Regions from separate parts of the Flavonifractor hominis genome, predicted to be linked through region 1. Evidence: predicted binding sites of a transcription regulator. Region 1 holds the regulator's gene; each other region holds the start of a gene.
The links. The regulator NrdR, encoded in region 1, represses ribonucleotide reductase genes. The targets are predictions, from matches to a motif close to CACNANATNTNGTG.
Positions count from the first base shown of each region.

Region 2: a site for NrdR is predicted at 5,265-5,278, ahead of WMO45_RS12245 (vitamin B12-dependent ribonucleotide reductase). Genes of this name have one in related genera too.
Region 3: a site for NrdR is predicted at 2,718-2,731, ahead of WMO45_RS09320 (anaerobic ribonucleoside triphosphate reductase). Genes of this name have one in related genera too.

Region 1 covers NZ_JBBMFT010000001.1:20,455-28,079, forward strand. The annotation lists gene galT (UDP-glucose--hexose-1-phosphate uridylyltransferase) at 1-574, shown strand, start outside; gene WMO45_RS00095 (aldose epimerase family protein) at 578-1,615, shown strand; tRNA gene WMO45_RS00100 (tRNA-Pro) at 1,791-1,867, opposite strand; tRNA gene WMO45_RS00105 (tRNA-Leu) at 2,043-2,128, shown strand; tRNA gene WMO45_RS00110 (tRNA-Leu) at 2,132-2,219, shown strand; tRNA gene WMO45_RS00115 (tRNA-Arg) at 2,370-2,446, shown strand; gene nrdR (transcriptional regulator NrdR) at 2,557-3,012, opposite strand; gene WMO45_RS00125 (hypothetical protein) at 3,152-3,283, shown strand; tRNA gene WMO45_RS00130 (tRNA-Gln) at 3,415-3,488, shown strand; gene WMO45_RS00135 (S-layer homology domain-containing protein) at 3,832-7,625, shown strand, end outside.
Region 2 covers NZ_JBBMFT010000011.1:13,178-20,802, forward strand. The annotation lists gene WMO45_RS12230 (hypothetical protein) at 1-245, opposite strand, end outside; gene WMO45_RS12235 (Ig-like domain-containing protein) at 353-1,297, opposite strand; gene WMO45_RS12240 (AAA family ATPase) at 1,472-2,884, shown strand; gene WMO45_RS12245 (vitamin B12-dependent ribonucleotide reductase) at 2,950-5,235, opposite strand; gene WMO45_RS12250 (CPBP family intramembrane glutamic endopeptidase) at 5,370-6,296, shown strand; gene WMO45_RS12255 (polysaccharide deacetylase family protein) at 6,287-7,006, opposite strand; gene WMO45_RS12260 (DUF2461 domain-containing protein) at 7,082-7,625, opposite strand, start outside.
Region 3 covers NZ_JBBMFT010000005.1:19,466-27,090, reverse strand. The annotation lists gene WMO45_RS09325 (class I SAM-dependent rRNA methyltransferase) at 1-312, opposite strand, end outside; gene WMO45_RS09320 (anaerobic ribonucleoside triphosphate reductase) at 326-2,647, opposite strand; gene WMO45_RS09315 (homocysteine S-methyltransferase family protein) at 2,877-4,100, opposite strand; gene WMO45_RS09310 (glycosyltransferase family 2 protein) at 4,209-5,489, opposite strand; gene argS (arginine--tRNA ligase) at 5,695-7,443, opposite strand; gene WMO45_RS09300 (YwiB family protein) at 7,487-7,625, opposite strand, start outside.

The DNA.
Region 1 (7,625 bases):
CATGTCTGTGGTGCGCCTGACCTGCGCCGACCCTGCACGGCTGGTGGAGCTAGCCAACCGTATCCTGTTGTCCTGGCGGAGCTATACCGATGAGAGTGCTATGATTCTAGCCGAGACCGACGGGGAGCCCCACAATACCATTACTCCCATTGCCCGGCGGCGGGGGAGTGACTACGAACTGGACCTGGTGCTGCGCAACAACCTGACTACCCCGGAACATCCTCTGGGATTGTATCATCCCCACGCCGAGCTCCACCACATCAAGAAGGAAAACATCGGACTCATCGAGGTCATGGGTTTGGCGGTGCTCCCCGCCCGCCTGAAAACGGAGCTGGCTACTGTAGCGGAGAAGCTGGTGAAGGGCGAGGACTTGCGGACAGACCCGCTGACAGAGTCGCATGCCAGCTGGGCAGAGGGATTTAAGGATAAGTATACCATTACCAGGGACAATGCCCTGGACCTTGTATACAAGGAGACTGGCCTGGTCTTTGCCAAAGTGTTGGAGCATGCAGGTGTGTATGCCCGCACGACCGAGGGCAAAGAGGCTTTCCTCCGCTTCTTGAGGCAGGTGTAAACTGTGGCGGAACTGATATGGCAACCTTTCGGACTGACTGCCGACCGGCGGGAAGTGGAGCTCTGGACCCTTCGGGCCGGCCGGTATGCCGCCCAGGTGCTGACCTATGGTGGTATTCTCCGTTCTTTTACCGTCCCTGCCGGTGAGGGAGAGCGGGACATCGTACTGGGGTGCGAAACTCTGGCGGAGTACGAGGCGCAGGACAAGTACCTGGGCGCCTTGGTGGGACGGGTGGCCAACCGGATCGGCGGAGCCTCCTTTGACTTGAATGGAACGACCTACCCTCTGGCAGCCAACAACGGCCCAAATTGTCTCCATGGAGGGATCCGCGGCTTCAATCAAGCGGTGTGGCAGGCCCGGGAGGAGAATGGAGCTTTAGTGCTCAGTTACGTTAGTCCAGACGGGGAGGAGGGCTTTCCGGGCAGGTTGCAGGTGCGTGTAACCTATACCCTCACGGCCGACGGAGTGCTCACTTTGGACTATCAGGCCGAGAGCGACGCCGATACCCTCTGCAATCTGACGAATCACAGCTATTTTAATCTGCTGGGCCATGCCTGTGGCTCTCTAAAAGGCCAGCAGATTCAAATCTGGGCCGATGCTATTACGGAAACCGATGAAAACAGTACGCCTACCGGAATATTGCTGCTGGTAGAGAATACGCCTTTTGACCTGCGTCAACCAATGGAGTTTATCCAGGGCTTAGCCATGGAACACCCCCAGCTAACACTGGGGAATGGGTACGACCACAACTTTATCCTGAGTTGTCAGCCTCGTTCGCCCATGCACCTGGCTGCCCGGGTCACCGGCGGTGGGCTGTGTCTGGAGTGTTATACGACCCAGCCGGGGCTTCAACTCTATACTGCTAACTATCTGGATGGTACACCGGGAAAAGAAGGTGCCTCCTATGGACCAAGGTCGGCCTTTTGCCTGGAAACCCAGGCTTGGCCGGATGCGGTGCACCATCCACAGTTTCCAAATGTGGTCCTTCGGGCGGGAGAGAGCTACCATCAGCGGACCGCCTATCGGGTGACATCTTTTTGAATTCGGTTGACAGACGGAGTATCCATAGCGATGCTTCGTCTGTTCTATAATTGTAGGTATAGTACTTCTTATAGATGGCGCGAATCGTATAGAATATGAAAAACGACATGGATAGATAAAATAAAAAGTCCGGACGATATGATCCAATGGAATCATATCGTCCGGACAACCATTTTGGTCCGAGTGACTGGATTCGAACCAGCGGCCTCTTGAACCCCATTCAAGCGCGATACCAAACTTCGCCACACCCGGAAATTACATTGTAACATTAACACTATACCATGGATGGCCATAAAATACAAGGGTAAATTTTGATATTTTTTAAAATTAACCGGAAGACTTAAAATTGAAGAGAATGGGAAAATATATGTTGACAAATATAGCTGTGACCGCTATAATAATCAAGCAGTCTTTTGAAGCTGCATTTGCGGATGTGCTGGAACTGGTAGACTGGCTAGCTTGAGGTGCTAGTGGCCCATGGCCGTACGGGTTCGAGTCCCGTCATCCGCACCATATGCGCGAGTGGTGGAATTGGCAGACTCGCTAGATTCAGGTTCTAGTGTGCATTACGCACGTGCGGGTTCAAGTCCCGCCTCGCGCACCATAAAGAAGGACACGCTATATAGCGTGTCCTTCTTCATTAGAATTTTGCTGGGAATACCTAAGGGAAAAAATAAAAAATTTTGATTTTTCCTCTTGCATTTTGCGGAAAACCGTGCTATTATAATTTAGCTGCTGATGCAGAAGAGAATATGCGGCTGTAGCTCAGTTGGATAGAGTGTTTGGCTACGAACCAAAAGGTCGGGGGTTCGAATCCCTTCAGCCGTACCAGTCGGAGTAAGCGTTTTCGCTTGCTCCGGCTTTTTTTATACCAATTGGTTTGTACTGTGCATAGGGATAAAAATTCCGCATACGGAGGGAGCCGTATGCGGAATGAACGTTTATTTTTCTTGGAGCAATTTATTCAGCTCGGCCATAAACGTGCTGATATCCTTAAATTGACGATAGACCGAGGCAAAGCGGACATAAGCAACTTCATCCACGCTTTTGAGACGGTCCATGACCAGTTCGCCGATTTTGGCAGATGGAATTTCACGATCCATTGCATTTTGAAGTGTTTGTTCAATTTCGTTGGAGATTTCCTCTAGAACATGGAAGGGAACAGGGCGCTTTTCGCAGGCGCGGATCATTCCGTTGAGTAATTTACTTTTGTCAAACGTTTGACGGCTGCCATCTTTTTTTATGACGACCAAAGGCAGGCTCTCCATTGTCTCATAGGTGGTAAAGCGCTTGTGACACTCCAGGCATTCCCGACGTCGGCGAATACTGGCTCCCTCATCTGAGGGACGGGAATCAACCACCTTGCTTTCGGGATGGGCACAATAAGGGCATTTCATAGTCTCTGGCCTCCCAGACTCTAAATTTAGCTTATTATATCATAAAGAAGAACGGGGTGGTATCTTTATTTTAAATGTTTTTGTATGAGACGGAAAAATTCGGACAGAATAGAGACAGAGCGAAAGCGAGGTGAGCGCAATGCAGAACGAGAGCGAAAGCCGTAATAAGCTCCACAATCCCGGCAGCCAGGATAAGGTCGGCGGCCAGAATCCTCAGAACAAGAAGAAGGAGCAGGCTCAGAATAAGGCGAAGAACACCAATCAGTTCTAAGTGCGTATCCAGACACAGGGCCGGGAAAATCCCCGGCCCTAAATTTTTTGAAAAATTTTTGATTTTACTGTTGACATTTTGGATTGGTCTGGTATAATAACACCTGCGCTCAACGAGTGCGAGTTCAATATAGCGGGTTTGTGTAAGGGTAGCACAGCAGACTCTGACTCTGTATGTGAGGGTTCGAATCCTTCACCCGCTGCCAAATGAGACACCGGGACTTCCGTTATTGGAAGTCCCGGTGTCTTTTTGCGTTTTAAGATGTATGCAGGAAAGCATATGCTGTAAGTATTTGCTTTGCAGGATGTTTTTTGCAACGTACAGAAGTGGTATTGTAGGCAAAATAGAGCGGTCAATATGAGTAAAATAAATTACATAATTTTCTAAATGAAGCTTAAAATTGGCTAATATGACGAAAAAACGGTAAAAAGTATGTGAACTGTGCGGTTGAATGTTCTAATATACTAGCGTATAATGTTATAAGAACTTGGGAGAAACTGCACCTCTCAAGGAAAAAAGAAAAGGAAAAGTGAGGAGGCTGATACGGTATGAGGCAAAAATGGAAGAAGATTCTATCCCTTGTTATGGCGTTGAGTCTGATCCTGAGCTTAATGGTACCGGTCTACGCGGCGGAAACGCCGACGGAGACAGCAGAACCGACGACATCTACAGTGCAGTATACAGATGTCGCCGGACACTGGGCAGAAGATGCCATTCTGGAATGGAGTGAGTATGGCATCATTGCTGGTGACGGAACGGGGAAATTTAACCCAGATGCAAACATTACCCGTGCGGAACTGGCAAAGATTCTGGCCGAGACCCTGAAGTTGGAGGTAACGGCAGAGAACCAGTTCAATGATCTTCCGTCGGACGCATGGTACACCCCGTACATTCTGAAATGTGTGGCGGCCGGTATCATGAACGGACGGGGGAACGGCCTGGTTAGTCCCAGTGACCCGGTAACCCGCCAGGAGACCTGTAAGATGGTCGCTGTGGCGCTGGGGCTGGAACTGGCTACGGGACGCACGGACTTCAAGGATGATGCCAGCATTGCTGACTGGGCGATGCCTTATGTATCTGCTATGCGGTCGGCTGGTTATATCCAGGGAGTAGGCGGCGGCCTGTTTGCGCCTGAGACGTCTCTGACCCGTGCTTCTGCGGTCACCATGCTGGATAATGCTGTAGTGGCCTATATCACACAGGACAATACCACGATAACCGGTGTGCAGGACGGTATCGTGATTGTTGCGGCGAACGGTGTAACACTGAAGGATGCCACGGTGAATGGCAATCTGATCATCTGTGGTGACAATGTAACAGTAGAGAAGACTACCGTCAACGGCAACGTTCTGGTCAATGGGGACCAGGCTGTACTGAAGAACTCTACTGTGAAGGGCAATTTGAACGTAGCCAACAGTGTGAAAAAAGTGACTCTGAACAGCACCAGCGTAACTGGTAAGACCACGGGCAATACCTCTGCAGTCGTTACTACGCCTTCCGGTGGTTCCAGTTCCGGTGGTTCGGATGACGGCGATTCCTCTGACAGTCAGGTACCCGAGACCGGACACACCAATGCGTATGACCCGGCCAATCCGTATGTAGGCGTGAATGTGGGCCTGTTCCACAACGTGCCCATTACGGTGGACGAGGACACCACGGGCGTAGCCAGCTACTATCTGCCCGAGGGGATGGATCCCTGGGCGCCTGCGGTAATCGTTCTTACGCCTGACAACACTACGGCCCGCGCGTTCTCCGGCAGCGAGACCGGCAAGGCGTGGCAGGCAGTGGCGGACGAGAACAAGATCGCGGTTGCCTTCCTGGAGCCCCAGGACGGCAAGACATGGAACCTGGATCTGAGCGAGGACGGCCGTGACGACGCGGCGGTGCTCAATCAGCTGTATCTGACCATGCGTCAGAAGGGACTGAGCCTGAAGGGCGCGTTCTCGATGGACAAGTCCCACACGGCCCTGGTGGGCTATGAAGAGGGCGGCGCAGCAGCTCTGGTGTTCGGTGGCCGCTGGGCCAGCGATTTCAGCTCCATCTGCGCAGTAGACGCAACGGCGGCTTCCGCCGAGGCGCTGAAGACCATCGGCGAAGAGTACGTGATGCCGTTCCCGGGCGACACGACCCAGGGCATCGAGGAAGAGGCCATTGCGGCCAAGACGGTAGATACCCCTGTGTGGTTTGTGAACTCCGATGCGGAGGGCGCCAACAAGGCGGCTCTGGACTTCTATGTGACGGCGGCCAACGCCACGAAGGGCACAGCCAACAGCTATGCGGAGAGCGTGTACAACACCGGACGTGAGGGTTCGGATGTAGAGATCTGGGTGAGCAAGAACACGCAGACTCCCGCGACGATCTGGGAGCAGTTCTCCGGGACCTTCAAGCGCTTTATGGCCATGCAGCTGCCCGGCCGCGTGACCAAGGCGCAGGACTTTACCGAGAAGGGCTTCAGTATCCATGAAGAGACCATCAACGGCGAGGTGCGCCGCTGGATGACCTATGTACCCAGCAGCTACGACGGCACCAGCGAGGTGCCTCTGGTACTGGTGATGCACGGCTATACCGCGTCCATGTACGCCATCGCGGAGGAGTCCCGGTGGTATGACGTGGCCGAGGAGAACGGCTTTATCGTGGTCTTCGCCCAGGGCCTGGTGCGTCCGGCGGATGCCATGGGCAACATCCCCACTGCCATGTGGCTGGCCGGTGCGTTCGGCTCTATGGCGGGTGAGGATACGGATCCTGAGGCGGATCTGAAGTTCCTGGATACCCTGCTGGACAAGATGGAGAGCGACTATAAGATCGACACCAGCCGCGTCTACGCTACGGGCCACTCCAACGGCAGCCTGATGACGTGGGCCATGGGTTCCAAGTTTGCCGACCGGTTCGCGGCCATCGCGCCTGTGGGCTATATGTCCGAGCCGATGGACGGCCTGGAGGAAGGGACCATCCTGCCCACCTGGTCGTTCCTGGGCGAGTATGACTCGGCCGGAGATCCCACTCTGGTGGAGGGCGGCGCGACGGTGAAGTCGCTGCAGGCCTGGAACAAGCAGAACGGGACCAACGAAGACAAGGTAAGCACGAGCAAGCAGTATGACGGCGGCTTTGTGACCCGCACCTTCAGCAATGAGGACGGCGTGCCGCTGGTGAAGTTCACGGAAGTGAAGGATACGCCTCACGTGTATCTGCAGGAGGAGAGCGTGACCATCTGGAACGAGTTCTTCTCCAAGTACAGCCGCGGTGAGGACGGCACGGTCTATTATCAGGCCAGCGCCGAGAGCGAGCCGGAGGCGGTAAAGGCTTCCGAGTACAAGGCCTCCACCGGATGGTTTGCGCCCGCTGAGAAGGTGGAGTATACCTATGATCCTGAGAATCCCTATGATGCGGTGATCACCGGCAAGTGCGACGGCGTGATGATCACGGCGGGCGACGACATGGCTTCCGCTACGGTGTACATCCCCGAGGGCGCGCAGCCCTACTGCCCGGTGGTCCTGGTACTGACTCCGGACGGCATGACCGCCGCGGAGTTTGCCGAGACCGAGACCGGCAAGGCCTGGATGGCTGCGGCGGACGCCCAGGAGGCCGGCGTGGCCTATGACCAGAAGTTTGTGGTGGCGTTCATGGGCCCCGAGGCGGGGGAGAGCTGGAACCTGGCTCTGGACGAGAACGGCCGGGACGACGCCAGCCTGGTGAATTCCCTGTACACCACCATCCGCTCCCGCTCCCTGAGCCAGCGGCACCCCGCGGGCGTGAACCGCGGCTGGATCGCCCTGGTGGGCTATGAGGAGGGCGGCGCGGCTGCGCTGCTGTTCGGCGCGCGGCACGCGGCCAACTTCTCCAGCATCTGCGCGGTGGACGCTACGGAAGTGCCTGCGGCCTCTCTGAGCGCAGTGGGCGAGCTGTATGTGGCTCCCTTCACGGGCGACGGTTCCACCAACGGCGTGGAGGAGCTGCAGCTGAAGGCCAAGGATGTGGCTACCTCTGTGTGGCTGATCGACTCCGGCGCCGATAGCACCAACGCCCATGTGGTGAATTACTTCAAGACCGCCGATGACATCACGGCGGCAGGGGCTCCCGGCGAGGATCCCTTTGACACCCAGTATGTGAACGCGGAGAACCCGGCCAAGATGGTCGTGGTCACCGACAGCGAGGGCCAGAGCGTGGCTCCCGATGCCATCTGGGACAACTTTACCGGCCAGATCAAGCGCCTGCGTGCTCTGGAGAAGGGCGGCCGGATCGCCTTTGCTCAGGACTACACGGAGGAAGGCTTCACGGTAACCCAGGAGACCGTCAACGGCGAGGTGCGCCGCTGGATCACCTATGTGCCCACGACGTACGATGG
Region 2 (7,625 bases), on a different contig from region 1:
ACGCCGGAGGATGGATCGGGTTGCTCCAGGGCGGCGGCCGTGAGCGTATAGCCGCCGGCCGGCTCCTCCGTGCCGCCGGTCTGGGGCGGACTGGGCGCGGGGGATGCGGTTTGGGCGGCGGAGGGGGAAACGGCATCCAGCAGACCGGGCAGATCCATCCCGGTGGCAAAGGCGACGATACCCACTACCGCCGACAGCAGCGACAGGACCACCACAACGATGTTTTTGCTCAGCTTATCCCCCATGGGGCCGCCCTCCTTTCCTCATCCGGGAAAAATACAGCAGGCGGACAGCCGCTGCTGTCCGCCTGCATGCCCGGCCATCCGCCGGGACGGCCGTTTTGTATTTCGGTTCAGTTGCAGCGCACGATGCACTTGAGGGTCTGCCCGTCCACCGTGCACGTCAGGGTGGTCTGGCCCTTGCCCACGTACTTGACGGTGCCGTCCCCCGACACGGTGGCCACGGCGGTGTTGCCGATGCTCCAGGTGGGGGTGGAGGAGGTGCCGCTCACCTTCACCTGGTAGGACTGGCCGGAGCTGAGGGTGAAGTCGCTCCGGGACAGGGACAGGGAGGAGGAGCCGGACGAGCCCGAAGAGGAGGAGGACGAGGTGACCGAGTTGTACACCAGACAGGTCTGGCTCACCCCGCCGGGCATGGTGGCCGTGATGGTGGCGCTGCCCTTCTTGGTGCCGTGGCTCACCGTGCCGTTTTCATCCACCGCGGCCACGTCGGGGTCGCTGCTGCTCCAGCTGATGGTGCCGGTGGAGCCGGCGGGCACGAAGGTGACCGACAGGGTGATGGGATCGGGCCAGCGGTCGCTGAAGGAGAACTCGGTCTTGTCCAGGGTGAAGCTGGTGGCCGTCTGGTCGGCAGGGATGGTGTCCTCCGGCATCTCGGTATCCGCAGGGGCGGTCTCATCCGTGGGCGCATCCGACTCGGGGACGGGGGAGACGCTCTCCACCGGGGCCGGCGAATCGCTGGGGAGGGTGACGTTCCCCCGGGAGACCAGGGGCTTGATGATGGAGATGACGATGATCACCGCCGCCACGATGAGGGCCAGGGAGATGATGATGCCGATGATCTTCAGCGGAGAGGGGGGCGCGCCGTAGCCGCCCCCGCGGGTGTTGGTCACCAGGCGCTTGCCGCCCCGGGCGGGGGCGTCCTCATCGTAGTCGTCCGCCTCGGGGTCCATTTCGTCACAGAACGGGCAGTGTTTATAAGTAGAGGAATAGTCCTCGCCGCAATATTCACAGTGGATCATCTCGGGCAGATTGCCTCTGCTGCGCTTAGATGCCATACCAAATCTCCTTCCGGTCGACAGATTACTTTCATTTTACACGCTGTCCGCGCCTTCGTCAACGGCGGGGCGGAAAATGTAAAGGTTTTTTAATATTTATGTCAACCAAAAGCCGCCTTGCGCCGGGGCCAAGGTTCGGATATAATAACAAAAAGAGAAACGAGGTGTTGTGACTTGAAGGGATCGCTCAGCGCCGCCGAGGTGCACCGGCAGTACAGCGAGGGGGTGGCCGCCTTCCGGGGGCAGATCGCCGACGCCGCGCTGCGGGAACGCTTCACCCGGGAGGCCGATGTGTTTTTCCGGGCCTGCGCCCTGGGGGTGTGGCAGCGGGACGGGGCCAGCCTGACCCCGCGGCACGTGGAATATTATAACGCCATCTACACCCGGGGCAACCCGGCCCCCTCCATCCTGTTCTGGGAGCTGTCCACCGCCGTAAGCGGCTACCCGGGCTTCCGGGCCCCCGACTTTTTCCCCCGCATGCGGGCCTGCGACAAGGTGGCGGGGAGCCATCTGGCCCGGCGGTTCACCGATCTGACGGTGCTGATGCTGCTGCTCTTCGCGGCGGTGGACGACGTGGTGAGCGAGGCCGAGGCCGGCTTTGTCAACGCCTGCGCCGACGCGCTGGGGACCCTGTGCGACCGGGACGGCCTGGCGGAGGAGAAGCCGCCGCTGGACGTGGGGCAGTTCGTCACCCGCCGGCCCGCCCCCGACCCCGCCCCGGCCGAGACGCCCGCCCCGCCCGCCGGCGAGGCACAGGAGGAGGCCCCCGCCCCCAGCCTGGAGGAGCTGATGGCCGAGCTGGACGGGCTGTGCGGGCTGGAGCAGGTGAAGGCCGACGTCAAGAGCCTCATCAACCTGGTGAAGGTGCGCAGGCTGCGGCAGGAGCACGGCCTGCCGGTGCCCCCCATGAGCCTGCACCTGGTCTTTCTGGGCAATCCGGGCACGGGCAAGACCACGGTGGCCCGGCTGCTGGCCGGGATCTACCGGGCCATCGGCGTGCTCTCCAAGGGGCAGCTGGTGGAGGTGGACCGGTCCGGCCTGGTGGCCGGCTTTGTGGGGCAGACCGCCCTCAAGACCGGGGAGGTGCTCCAGAAGGCGCTGGGCGGGGTGCTCTTCATCGACGAGGCCTACGCCCTGGCCAACCCCGACGCCCCCAACGACTTCGGCCGGGAGGCCATCGAGACCCTGCTCAAGGGCATGGAGGACCACCGGGACGACCTGATCGTCATCGTGGCCGGATACACCGAGCTGATGGAGCGCTTCCTCCACGCCAACCCGGGGCTGGAGAGCCGGTTCAACAAGTACTTCCACTTTGACGACTACAACGGCGCCCAGCTCATGGAGATCTTCCAGGCCATGTGCCGCAAAAACGGCTACACCCTGGACCCGGCCGGGGAGGCGTGCGCCCGGGCCCAGTTCCAGGCCCTCTACGACCAGCGGGACGAGAACTTCGGCAACGCCCGGGACGTGCGCAACCGGTTCGAGCGGGCGGTGGCCCGGCAGGCCGACCGGCTGGCCGCCCTGGAGGCCCCCGGCAAGGAGGAGCTGATGGCCCTCACCGAGGCGGACCTGAAGGAAGAGGCGTGACTGGAGAACAAAAAACAGCGCATGGCGTTTGCCATGCGCTGTTTTCTTTGTGGAAAAAGCCGCGGTCAGCCGCACTTGGAGTAGCCGCAGTCACGGCAGGTGACGCAGCCGCCCTCGTGCTCCAGCTTGGCGCCGCACTCGGGGCAGAACTTGGCCAGCTTGGCCTCGGCGGGGGTCATGCCCGGCATGGGGCAGGCCTTGGGCGCCGGGGCGATGGGGGCGGGAGCGGGCTCGTGGTTCTGCTGGGAGACCTTGAGCACCTTCTCCAGGGCCTTGGCGATGGCGTCGGGGCAGGAGGTGACGGGCACGCCCTGCTGGCGCAGGCAGGAGGGGCAGCGGATGCCCTTGAGCTGCTGGATGATCTCCTTGGGGTCCATGCCCGAGCGGATGCCCACGCTCACCAGGCGGGCGGTGGCCTCGCTCTGGCTGGGGCAGCCGCCGGCCCGGCCGGTGTTGGTGAACACCTCGCAGATGCCGTTCTCATCGTAGTTGACGGTGATGTAGAGGTTGCCGCAGCCGATGCGCACCTTCTCGGTAAAGCCCGTGGTCACCGCCGGACGGGGGCGGGGCTGGATGTGGCCGTAGGCCTCGTGGGGGGGCTGGCACTCCTCGCACACCCGGCCGGAGGACGCCTTGCCGTCGTTGACCTTGCCGATGTTGAGCACCTGCTCGCTGCGGCTGCCGTCCCGGTAGATGGTGGTGCCCTTGCACCCCAGGGTGTAGGCCAGGCGGTAGACCTCGGCCACCTCCTCCTTGGTGGCGGAGTTGGGGAAGTTCACCGTCTTGCTCACGGCGTTGTCGGTGTACTCCTGGAAGGCGGCCTGCATCCGCACGTGCCAGATGGGGGAGACGTCGTGGGCGCAGACGAACACCCGCTTGATGTCCTCGGGGATGCCGTCCACGTGGGCCAGGGAGCCCTGCTCCACGATCTGCTGCATCAGCGCCTCGGAGTACACCCCGGCCTCCACCAGCTTGTCCTTGAGGATCTGGTTGGTCTCGATGAGGTGGGTGTTGTCCATCACGTTGCGGATGTAGGCGTAGGCGAACACCGGCTCCACCCCGGAGGACACCCCGGCGATGATGGACAGGGTGCCGGTGGGGGCGATGGTGGTGACGGTGGCGTTGCGGATGGGCTTTCCGTCCTTGTAGATGCTCTCTTCAAACAGGGGGAAGGCGCCCCGCACCTCGGCCAGGCGCTCGCTCTCCTGGTGGCCGATGGTGTTCACCGTGTCCATGACCTCCCGGGCCAGGGCCACGCCCTCCTCGCTGTTGTAGGGCACGCCCATGTAGAGCAGCATGTCCGCAAAGCCCATGACTCCCAGGCCGATCTTCCGGGTGGAGCGGGTCATCTGGTCGATCTCGGGCAGGGGATACTGGTTGACCTCGATGACGTTGTCCAAAAAGTGCACGGCGGTGCGGATGGTCTTTTCCAGCTTGGCCCGGTCCAGCACCCAGCCGGCCACCGTCTTCATCAGGTGGTTGACCAGGTTGATGGAGCCCAGGTTGCAGCTCTCATAGGGCAGCAGGGGCTGCTCGCCGCAGGGGTTGGTGGACTCGATCTCCCCCTGGCTGGGCACCGCGTTGTCCCGGTTGAGCCGGTCCAGGAAGATGATGCCCGGCTCGCCGGTCTGCCAGGCGGAGGTGACGATGGCGTCAAAGACCTCCCGGGCGTTCTTCTGGCCCGTCACCCGGCCGGTGGCCGGGTCCACCAGGTCGTACATGGCGTTGTTCCCCACCGCCTCCATAAAGGTCTCGGTGATGCCCACCGAGATGTTGAAGTTGGTGATCTCGGTGGTGTCGTTCTTGCAGGTGATGAACTCCATGATGTCCGGGTGGTCCACCCGCAGAATGCCCATGTTGGCCCCCCGGCGGGTGCCGCCCTGCTTCACCGCCTCGGTGGCGGCGTTGAACACCTTCATAAAGGAGATGGGGCCGCTGGCCACCCCGCCGGTGGAGTTCACCGTGGAGCCCTTGGGCCGCAGCCGGGAGAAGGAAAAGCCGGTGCCGCCGCCGCTCTTGTGGATGAGGGCGGCGTTCTTGATGGCGTCAAAAATGTCCTCCATGGAGTCGGCCACCGGCAGCACGAAGCAGGCCGACAGCTGCCCCAGAGGACGGCCGGCGTTCATCAGCGTGGGGGAGTTGGGCAGAAAGTCCAGGTTGGTCATCATCTCATAGAACCGGCGGGCGGTGGCCACCACGTCCGCCTTGGGGTCAAAGCGGCGGTCGGCCTCGGCCACGGCGTTGGCCACGCGGCGGAACAGCCCGTCCACCGTCTCCGTGGGCTGGCCCTGCTCGTCCCGGGCCAGATAACGCCGCTCCAGCACGGCCTTTGCGTTTTCCGAAATGGGCATATAAAATCTCTCCTCCGAGTCAATTTCAGCACAAGATATTGTACCCGCGCGGAGAGGGCTTGTCAACATTTCGTTTCTTGTGGAAATGAGAAAAAATTGGTATAATGAGTGCAAACTCTTTGGGAGGCGGCGGAATGGGACGCAGACTGACATTGGAAGAGGTGCAGGCACGGCAGAGCTTTTCCCGCATGGGCTGGGCCCTGGCGGCCCAGATGGGGAGCATGCTGGCCACCCAGGTGGTCCTGACGCTGGCGGCCATGCTGCTCTGCCCCGAGGTGACGGGGCAGCCCGTGTTTTTGTGGGCAGTGACCGCCCTGTCGGCCTACGGGGTGGGCTTCCCCGTGTTTTGCCTGGTGCTGCGGGGCACGCCCGCCCCGGCCCGGCCGGCCCCCCGGCCCATGGGGCCCCTGGAGCTGCTGAAGATGCTGGCCGGGGCGCTGTGCGCCCTGTACCTGACCAATTTCCTCACCCTGCAGATCATCCAGGCCCTGGGCTACCTGCTGGGGACCACGCCGGTCAACCCGGTGGAGCAGACCACCGAGTACCCCCTGGTCCTCAACCTGGTGCTGGGCTGCCTCATCGCGCCGGTGTGTGAGGAGCTCATGTTCCGCCGGATGCTGCTGGAGCGGCTGCGCCCCTGGGGGGAGGGCTTCGCCGTGGTGGCCAGCGCCCTGTGCTTCGGGCTGTTCCACGGCAACCTGAGCCAGTTCTTCTATTCCACGGCGGTGGGCATCGTGCTGGGGATCGCGGCGGTGCGCAGCGGCAGTCTGTGGCAGTGCATGCTGCTCCACGCCGCCCTCAACGCCGTCTCGGTGGGCCTGGTGCCCCTGATGGAGATGCTGGGGTCCACGGGAGAGCTGGTGGTGGCCGGGGTGGTCATGTTCTCCATCCTGGTGGGCGGGTTCTGCCTGCGCTCGCTGTACCGGCACCTCCAGTTCCAGCCCGCCCGGCCCGACCTGCCCGCCGAAGGGCGGTGGGGCCTGTTCCTGGGCAGCCCGGGAATGATCGGCTTCTGCCTGCTGTGGGGGATGCTCAGCGCCACCTACCTCATTCAGGGATAGGCGTTGGAGTAGACCTGCCCCGCCTCCAGGGGCAGGGAGCGGGCGGCGAAGAGCTCGTCCACCGTGCAGAAGAGATAGCCCTGGGCGTGGAGCTGATCCACGATCTCCAGGGCGGCGTCCACCGACTCGGGATAGATGTCGTGCATCAGGATGATGCTCCCGTCCCGGCAGGCTGACACCACCGCCTGCACCACCCGGTCGGCGTCCCGGTCCTTCCAGTCCTCCGGGTCCACCGACCACAGGATGATGGGGCACCCCGCCCACTGCTTCACGCTCTCGTCCAGCAGGCCGTAGGGCGGGCGCAGCAGAAAGTCGTTGTGGCCCAGCGTCTGCTTGAGCAGCGCCCGGGTGGTGTCCACCTGGGCGCTGAAGTCTGCATGGTTGAGCTCGGTGAGCTCCACGTGGTCGAAGGTGTGGATGCCGATCTGGTGCCCCTCCCGGTCCATGCGCTGCACCACGTCCTGCTGGTATTCCACCTGGGAGCCGATGAGGAAAAAGGTGGCGTGCACCCCCCGCTGGGCCAGCCCGTCCAGCAGGCGGGTGGTGGTGGCGCGGCGGGGGCCGTCGTCAAAGGTCAGGGCCACCAGCTTGGGCTCCTCCGGCAGCTCCACCACCGCGTCCACCGTCCGGGCCGGGCCGCACCCGGCCAGCGCAACAAAAAACAGCAGCGCGGGCCAGAGGGCCGCGCGCCGCCGGAAAATCTGCTTCATCCCATCCGCCGCCTTTCTCCACGCCGTTTGTGCTAGTATGTGCGGCGCCGGGAGGGATTTACGCTGTAAAAATTGTCATTGCGCCCGGGGGTCCGGGTCGCTCGAAACCGAGAGCAGGTAGTCGTAGTAGGGCAGCAGGAAGTCGTACCCCTCCAGCAGCAGCTCCACCAGCTCATGGCTGCGGAGCACCGGCTCGTGGGGGGCGTCGTGGGAGAGAGCCAGGTTCTTTTTGTTGTACCAGGGGGCCAGCAGGGGCGAGGGGGCCGGCTTGGGGCGCTTGTAGTCCTCCCCCTCCAGGGCAAAGCGGTCCTGGGCGGCAAAGCGCCGGGCCAGACGCTCCATGGGGGCCGGGTCCCGGTCCATGCGGGCACGGAACTTGGCCATGGTCACCGCCGGCGCCTGCCAGAAGCCCATGCCGCAGGACCAGCCCTCCGGGGCCAGCTCGAACCAGAACACCGGCTCGGCACAGCCCTCCTCATGGGGGCGCACCAGGCTCAGCCACAGATGGTCCTTGTAGGGCCCCCGGCCGAAGAGCCGCCGGGCGTCCCGGTAGATGCGGGAGACCTTGCAGACCAGCGGCCGGTCGGGGTGGCGGTCGGTGAAGCCGGCGTACACCTCG
Region 3 (7,625 bases), on a different contig from region 1:
GAAGATCACCCGGCAGGAGGAGGTGTCCACCGTGTCCTTCCGGTACTGCCAGGCGGCCCGGACCCGGGCTTCCAGAAAGGCCTCGTCAATGACCGCGTCCGCCTTCCGGGACAGCACCCGCACCGCGATGGTGGAGGCCCGGTTCAGAAAGCCCACCCCCAGGGGGTAGCCGTTGTAGTCCTGGATGGCCACCACGTCCCCGTCGGCGGGGTCGCCCAAAATCTCCCCGATTTCATTGTCATAGATCCAGGGGCCGCCGGCCTTGAAGGCCCGGCCCTCCCCCCGCTTGAGGCGGATGCTCGGCTGTGTCATATCTCTCTTCCTCTCAGACCGAGTGCTTGACCCGGTCGTGCTCTTCGGCCCGCTTGGCGTTGTTGAAGCGGTCCAGGGTGCCCACCAGATAGCCGGTGATGCGGCGGATGCGCTCAAAGGGCACGCCGTCGGCCTCGGTGCGGCCGCAGCCGGGGCACTGGTCCCCGATGATGCCAGAGAAACCGCACACCGGGTCCCGGTCCACCGGGTGGTTCACGCTGCCGTAGCCGATGCCGCTCTCCTTCATGCAGCGGATGACCTTTTCAAAGGCCTCCAGATTGTCGGTGGGGTCGCCGTCCATCTCGATGTAGCTGATGTGCCCGGCGTTGGTGAGGGCGTGATAGGGTGCCTCGATCTTGATCTTGTCGTAGGCGGAGATGGGGAAGTACACCGGCACATGGAAGGAGTTGGTGTAGTACTCCCGGTCGGTGACCCCCTCGATAATGCCGTAGCGGACCTTGTCCAGCTTGACGAACCGGCCGGACAGTCCCTCCGCCGGTGTGGCCAGCAGGGAGAAGTTGAGGCCCCGCTTCTCGCTCTCCTCGTCCATGCGGGAGCGCATGTGGGAGATGATCTCCAGGCCCAGCACCCGGGCCTTCTCGCTCTCGCCGTGGTGGGCGCCGATGAGGGCCTTCAGGGTCTCGGCCAGGCCGATGAAGCCCACGGACAGGGTGCCGTGCTTGAGCACCTCCCGCACCTCGTCGTCCCAGCTGAGCTTGTCGCTGTCCAGCCACACCCCCTGGCCCATCAGGAAGGGGTAGTTGTACACGTGCTTGCGGCACTGGATCTCAAAGCGCTCCAGCAGCTGGTCCACGCACAGGTCCATCATCCGGTCCAGCCCCTCGAAGAAGGCGTCCAGATCTCCCCGGGCCTTGATGGCCAGCCGGGGCAGGTTGATGGTGGTAAAGCTCAGGTTGCCCCGGCCGTTGCAGATCTCCCGGCTGGGGTCGTATACGTTGCCGATGACCCGGGTGCGGCAGCCCATGTAGGCGATCTCGGTCTCGGGATGGCCGGGCTTATAGTATTGCAGGTTGAAGGGGGCGTCGATGAAGCTGAAGTTGGGGAACAGCCGCTTGGCCGAGCACCGGATGGCCAGCTGGAACAGGTCGTAGTTGGGCTCGCCGGGGTTGTAGTTGACCCCCTCCTTGACGCGGAAGATCTGGATGGGGAAAATGGGGGTCTCCCCGCCGCCCAGGCCGGCCTCGGTGGCCAGCATCACGTTTTTCATCACCAGCCGTCCCTCGGGGGAGGTATCCATGCCGTAGTTGATGGAGGAGAAGGGGGTCTGGGCCCCGGCCCGGGAGTGCATGGTGTTCAGGTTGTGGATGAGGGCCTCCATGGCCTGATAGGTGGCCCGGTCGGTCTCCTTCACCGCCCGCTGGTGGGCAAAGCGCTGGGCCTTGGCGATCTCCTCCTGCGTACCGAAAGCGGGCGCCATGGCCTCCCGTTCGGCGGCGGCGTAGTCGTCCCAGTCCTCCAGGGTGGGGACCAGTCCGGTCCGCTCCTTGATGCCGGCCATGATCCCCTTCAGCTCGCTCTCCGGGTCCTCCCGGTCCTCCAGCAGCATGAGGGCCCGGGCCAGGTTCTGCCGGTAGAGGCGCACAAAGGTCTTGCGCACGCCGTCGGCCATGCCGTAGTCGAAGTTGACCACGCTCTGGCCGCCGTGCTGGTCGTTCTGGTTGGACTGGATGGCGATGCAGCACAGCGCGGCATAGGAGGAGATGTCGTTGGGCTCCCGCAGAGTGCCGTGGCCGGTGGAGAAGCCCCCCTCAAAGAGCTTTTTGATGTCGATCTGGCAGCAGGTGGTGGTGAGGGTCAGAAAGTCCAGGTCGTGGATATGGATATCCCCCTCCCGGTGGGCCCGGGCGTGGTCGGGGTTGAGGACAAACATATCGTAAAACTGCTTGGCGCCCTCGGAGCCGAATTTCAGCATGGAGCCCATGGCGGTATCCCCGTCGATGTTGGCGTTCTCCCGCTTCAGATCGGACTCCTTGGCGGCGGAAAAGGTAATGTCCTCATAGGTCTTCATCAGCCGGGTGTTCATCTCCCGGGCACGGCTGCGCTCCTCCCGGTAGAGGATGTAGGCCTTGGCGGTCTGCACATAACCGTTGTCCATCAGCACCCGCTCCACCAGGTCCTGGATGTGTTCCACATCGGGCTGCCGCTCCCCCTCCACTTCCAGAATGGAGAGCACCTCATCGGCCAGGCGCCGGGCCACATCGGCCTGTCCCGGCTTATAGGTGGCGTCAAACGCCTTGGTAATGGCCCGTACGATCTTATCCTCATTAAAATCGGACAGACGGCCGTCCCGTTTCTTGATTTTGGTCAGTGTCATGGCAGCATCCGTTCCTTTCCTGCTCATAAAAAAAGCCCTGCACCGGGCCACATATCGCCGCGCAAAGCAGCACTATATCTTGTGTCTAATCTCGTTCGACGTTTTCTATAATACCGTATCTTGATACACTCGTCAAGGCGCAAACCAAAAAGCGCGCCCCAAAAACGGGGCGTGCTTTTTGGCGGTTTCGCTGATTTTGAAAAAACTGCCCCCCGGGACTTGACGCTCCTCAGAGCAGCACCAGTCCATAGGTGCGGGCCATCCGCTCCAGAAATTCCTGGTCCAGATCCTCCGTTCCATCCCAGAAAGCCCGGCCCTGATAGATGCGCAGGGCGCCCTCCAGCAGTTCGGGCACATCGGACCAGAGGCACAGCGCGTCCTTGACCACATACTGATTCTCGGCAAAGATATCCAGGTCATCCTGCTCCAGGATGGCGATCTTCAGCGCGCCCTGGGGCGCCTCCTCCTCGGCGGCCAGGATATCCTCCATCAGATCGGGAGAGCACTCAATGGTCTCCCCCACATCCACGTCGGGGGTAATAAAGCGGGCCTCCTTTTCGCTGGCACAGGGAATCACGTCTGGATCCCGCTCCGGCGGCTGGAAAGCGGTAAAATCCACCTGCCCCACCGCCCGGTTCAGGGCGGACACATGTGCCGCTCCCGTACCGCAGCAGCCGCCGAAGATCCGCGCCCCGGCCCTGGCATAGGCGGGCACCAGCGCGGCCAGCTCCTCCGGCGTACAGCACGCCCCGGGCAGCCCCGCCGAGGGCTTGGCGATCAGCGGCAGGCCGGCATAGGGCGTGAGCCGCTCCAGCTGCTGGGCCGTCACCACAGGATCGGTGCAGTTGAGTCCAAAGGCGGCCGCACCCATGCCCTGCATGACGATCATGGCCGCCAGCACATCGGTACCGGTAGGGGTGCGCCCCTCGTCGTCACAGGTAAAGCTCACCCACACCGGCTTGTCCGACACGCTTTTGCAGGCCAGCACCGCCGCCCGGGCCTCCGCCATGCTCACCATGGTCTCCACCACGAACAGGTCCACCCCGGCCTGTTCCAGCGCCGCGGCCTGCTCGGTGTAGATGTCCACCAGGTCCTCAAACCGGCTCTCCCCAAAGGGAACGATGGCCCGCCCCAATGGGGCCAGATCCCCCGCCACCAGCGCCCGGCCGCCGGACGCCTGGCGGCTGAGTTCCACCAGACGGCGGTTATACTCCTCCACCCGACTGCTCAGACCATACCGCTCCAGCCCGGCCCGATTGGCACCAAAGGTCGGCGCCAGCAGCACCCGGCTGCCCGCCTCCACATAGGCCTGCTGGAGCTCCAGCAGCATCTGAGGGTGCTCCAACACCCACTGTTCGGTGCAGACGCCCTGGGGCATGCCCAGCCGGAACAGCTCGGTCCCGGTGGCGCCGTCCATCAGCAGCGGCTTTGATAAAGGGGGGATGGTGTCCATAATGTGCTGTGCTCCTCCTTGTTGCTCAACATGATTGTGGGATAGTATATCACAAACTCCCTGACAAATGCAAGAGGGAGCCGGCTGCCTGCCCGGCTCCCTCCCATTTTAGGGTGCGATCTCTTTGAACTTTTTTGCGGCGCTATGGTAGATGGGTTTCCACTCCACCTTCTGCACCAGTGCGGCGATGGAGATAGGGATGTAGGTAAACATAAATACGGGGAAGGTAACGACATACCCCAGTTTTTTCCACGGCGTAGCCCGGATGTGCTTCCACTCCGACAGTACGGTCAACACTCCGTAGGCCAGCAGCCCCAGGTAGAAGCTCACAATGCTGGAAAGCATAAAGCCTGTGGTTTCACGGATGATCCGCACCGCCCAGAACGCCGGCTCGGTCAGGCAGGCTGCCAGCAGGATCCCGTTAAACAGGATCATCAGCAGGGTCAGCAGCATACCGGGGGCTACGGTAACGAACATATCGTAGCAGGAGGTCCCCAGCCGTCCGGGGCGGAAACACCCGCGCAGAAGGGGCGCGGTATACTCCCGGTCCACCTGGTAAAAGCCCTTGGACCACCGCAGCCGCTGATCCCAGGATTGCTGGAACGTGGTGGGCTGCTCATCATAGACCACCGCCTTGTCACAGTAGCCGATGCGTTTGCCCCGGATGGCGCAGTCCACCGAAAACTGGATGTCCTCCGTGAGCAGATGGAAGGGCCAGCCGCCGTTCTCCTCGATCAGCTGGGCCGATACCAAAAAGCCGGTACCCGACACATGGCAGTTGGTGCCCAGGAGAGCGCGGGGGAAATTGAGGAACCGGGCCTCCCGCAAAAACCAGATGGAGTAGCCCGCTGAAATCCAGTTGTCCCCAAAATTCTTGGAGTTGCGGTAGCAGGTCACCGCGTCGTAGCCCTTGTCAAAGGTGCGGTTCATCTCGGCGACGAAGTTGGGATCCACCAGATTGTCCGCGTCGAAGATGAGATAGGCGTCGTACTGATCCCGCCCTTCCGCCTTCAACTGGCGGAAGAGATAGTCCAGGGCGTAGCCCTTGCCCTTCCGGCTCTGATTAAACCGCTCATATACAAAGGCGCCCGCCCGGCGGGCCGCTCCGGCGGTGTCGTCGGTGCAGTTGTCGGCCACTACGTACAGATCCAAAAGCTCCGCCGGATAGTTCTGTTGTTTCAGACTCTCCAGCAGTTCGCCGATGACCCCCTCCTCATTTCGGGCGGAAACCACGGCGGCAAAACGGTGCATGCGTTCGGGTGTATGATGGTCCTTCCAGCGGCGGAAAATCAGTCCCACCACCGCATATATTCCTTGATATAAATACAGCAGTGTGAAAAACAGCACCACAACCCGGTTCAGTTCTCTCACAAAATGCAGCAAACTCATTCCTGTAATCCTCCATTGACAGACCCAAAGGAGCCGCGCAGCAGGGGTGATACCTTCCTCTGCTCACACGTATGGGATATGATACCACGTTTTAAAAAGATTACAAGAGTGTTACATACCAATTAACACACTATTAAGAAAAAGTTTTTATTTCTTTTATACAAATGTAAGAAACCCGCGCCCGAATGGGCGCGGGTTTGTATCCTTACATCTTTTCCGGAGCGGTAACACCGATGAGGTCCAGACAATTGGCGATGACCGAGCGCACCGTGTCGGACAGCTTGAGCCGGGCATCCAGCACCGCATCCTCCTCGCCCTTGATGTGGCAGGAGTTGTAGAAGCGGTGGAACTCTCCGGCCAGAGTGATCAGATAGCGGTTCACGCCGGAGGGGTCGTAGTCCCGGGCCGCCAGGCGGATGGTCTCGGGCAGCTGGGAGAGGGTCTTGATCAGGCTCTTCTCCTCCACGGTGGTGAAGCGGGCCGGATCCACCGCAGCCGCGGCGGGGACGGCATGTCCCTCCTCCCCCAGCCGGGCCACCAGGGAGCAGATGCGGGCATGGGCGTACTGCACGTAGTACACCGGGTTCTCGGAATCCTCCCGCACAGCCAGGTCCAGGTCGAAGTCCAGCGCGCTGGTGGAGGCGCGGGAGTTGAAGAAGAACCGGGCGGCGTCCACGCTCACCTCGTCCAGCAGGTCCCGCAGGGCGATGGCCTTGCCGGAGCGCTTGGACATACGCACGGGCTGGCCGTCCTGGAGCAGGTTGACCAGCTGCATGAGCACCACGATGAGCCGGTGGGAGCCGTCCAGACCCAGGCCGTCCAGTGCGGCCTGGAGCCGGGCCACGTGGCCGTGGTGGTCGGCGCCCCAGATATTGATGGCCTTGGAGAAGCCCCGCTCGGCCAGCTTGTTGCGGTGGTAGGCGATGTCGGCGGCGAAGTAGGTGTAGAATCCGTTGGCCCGGCGCAACACGTCGTCCTTCAGGTCCAGCTTGTCCACCTGCTCCTGGCTCTTGCCCTCGGCCAGGTACTTCTGCTTGAGCAGGGCCGTGGTGTTGAGCCACAGAGCGCCGTCCTTCTCATAGGTCCAGCCCTTTTCGGCCAGCAGGCCCACCGTCTCGGCCACATAGCCGCTGTTGTGGAGGGTGGATTCCAGGAACCACTCGTTGTACTCGATCTGGTAGCGGCGCAAATCTTCCTTCATCTTGGGGATGTTCACCGACAGGCCGTACTGAGCCATGGCCGCCTGGCGCTCCTCCTCCGGCTTATCCTTCCAGGCGGGGCCGTGCTGGTCGTAGAAGGCCTGGGCCAGCTCCTTGATGTCGTCCCCGTGGTAGCCGTCCTCGGGGAAGGTGTAATTCTCCTCCCCCAGCACGATCTGCATATAGCGGGCGTCGATGCTCATGGCGAACTTGTGGATCTGGTTGCCCGCGTCGTTGACGTAGAACTCCCGCCACACGTCGTAGCCCGCCCGCTCCAGCACGGCGGCCAGCGCGTCGCCCAGAACGCCGCCCCGGGCGTTGCCGATGTGCATGGGGCCGGTGGGATTGGCGGAGACGAACTCCACCATGACCTTCTCGCCCTTGCCCTCGTCCACAGCGCCGTACCGGGCGCCCTCGGCCTCGATGTCGGCGAGGACCTGGCCGTACCACTTGCTGCCCAGGGTGAAGTTCAGAAAGCCCGGTCCGGCGATCTCCACCTTGTCAAAGAAGGTGCCGGTCAGGTCCAGGTGCGCCACGATGATCTCGGCGATCTGCCGGGGGGCCTTGTGCAGGGCCTTGGCCCCCGCCATGGCAAAGGAGGACGCGTAGTCTCCGTGGGTGGGATCCTTGGGGATCTCAATGGTGGCCTTCACCTCCGCCCCGGCGGGCAGGAGGCCCTCGGCCGCGGCCTTCTCATAGGCCGTCTGGGTCAGCGCGGCGACCTGCTTCCGGGCCGCCTGAATCAGATTGGACATGTAAAAAACCACCTTTTCTTTGTTTCTCTCATTCCATACGGCCTTACTGCCGCAGCACAGGCCGTTTTTCCCGTACATCGATGCGGAACAGGTTCTGTCCCGCCACTGCGTGGTCGATCTCAATGGCGTAGTCAATCTCAATGTTGCCTCCCGCCGGACTGAGCTCAGAGCGCATCTTCTTG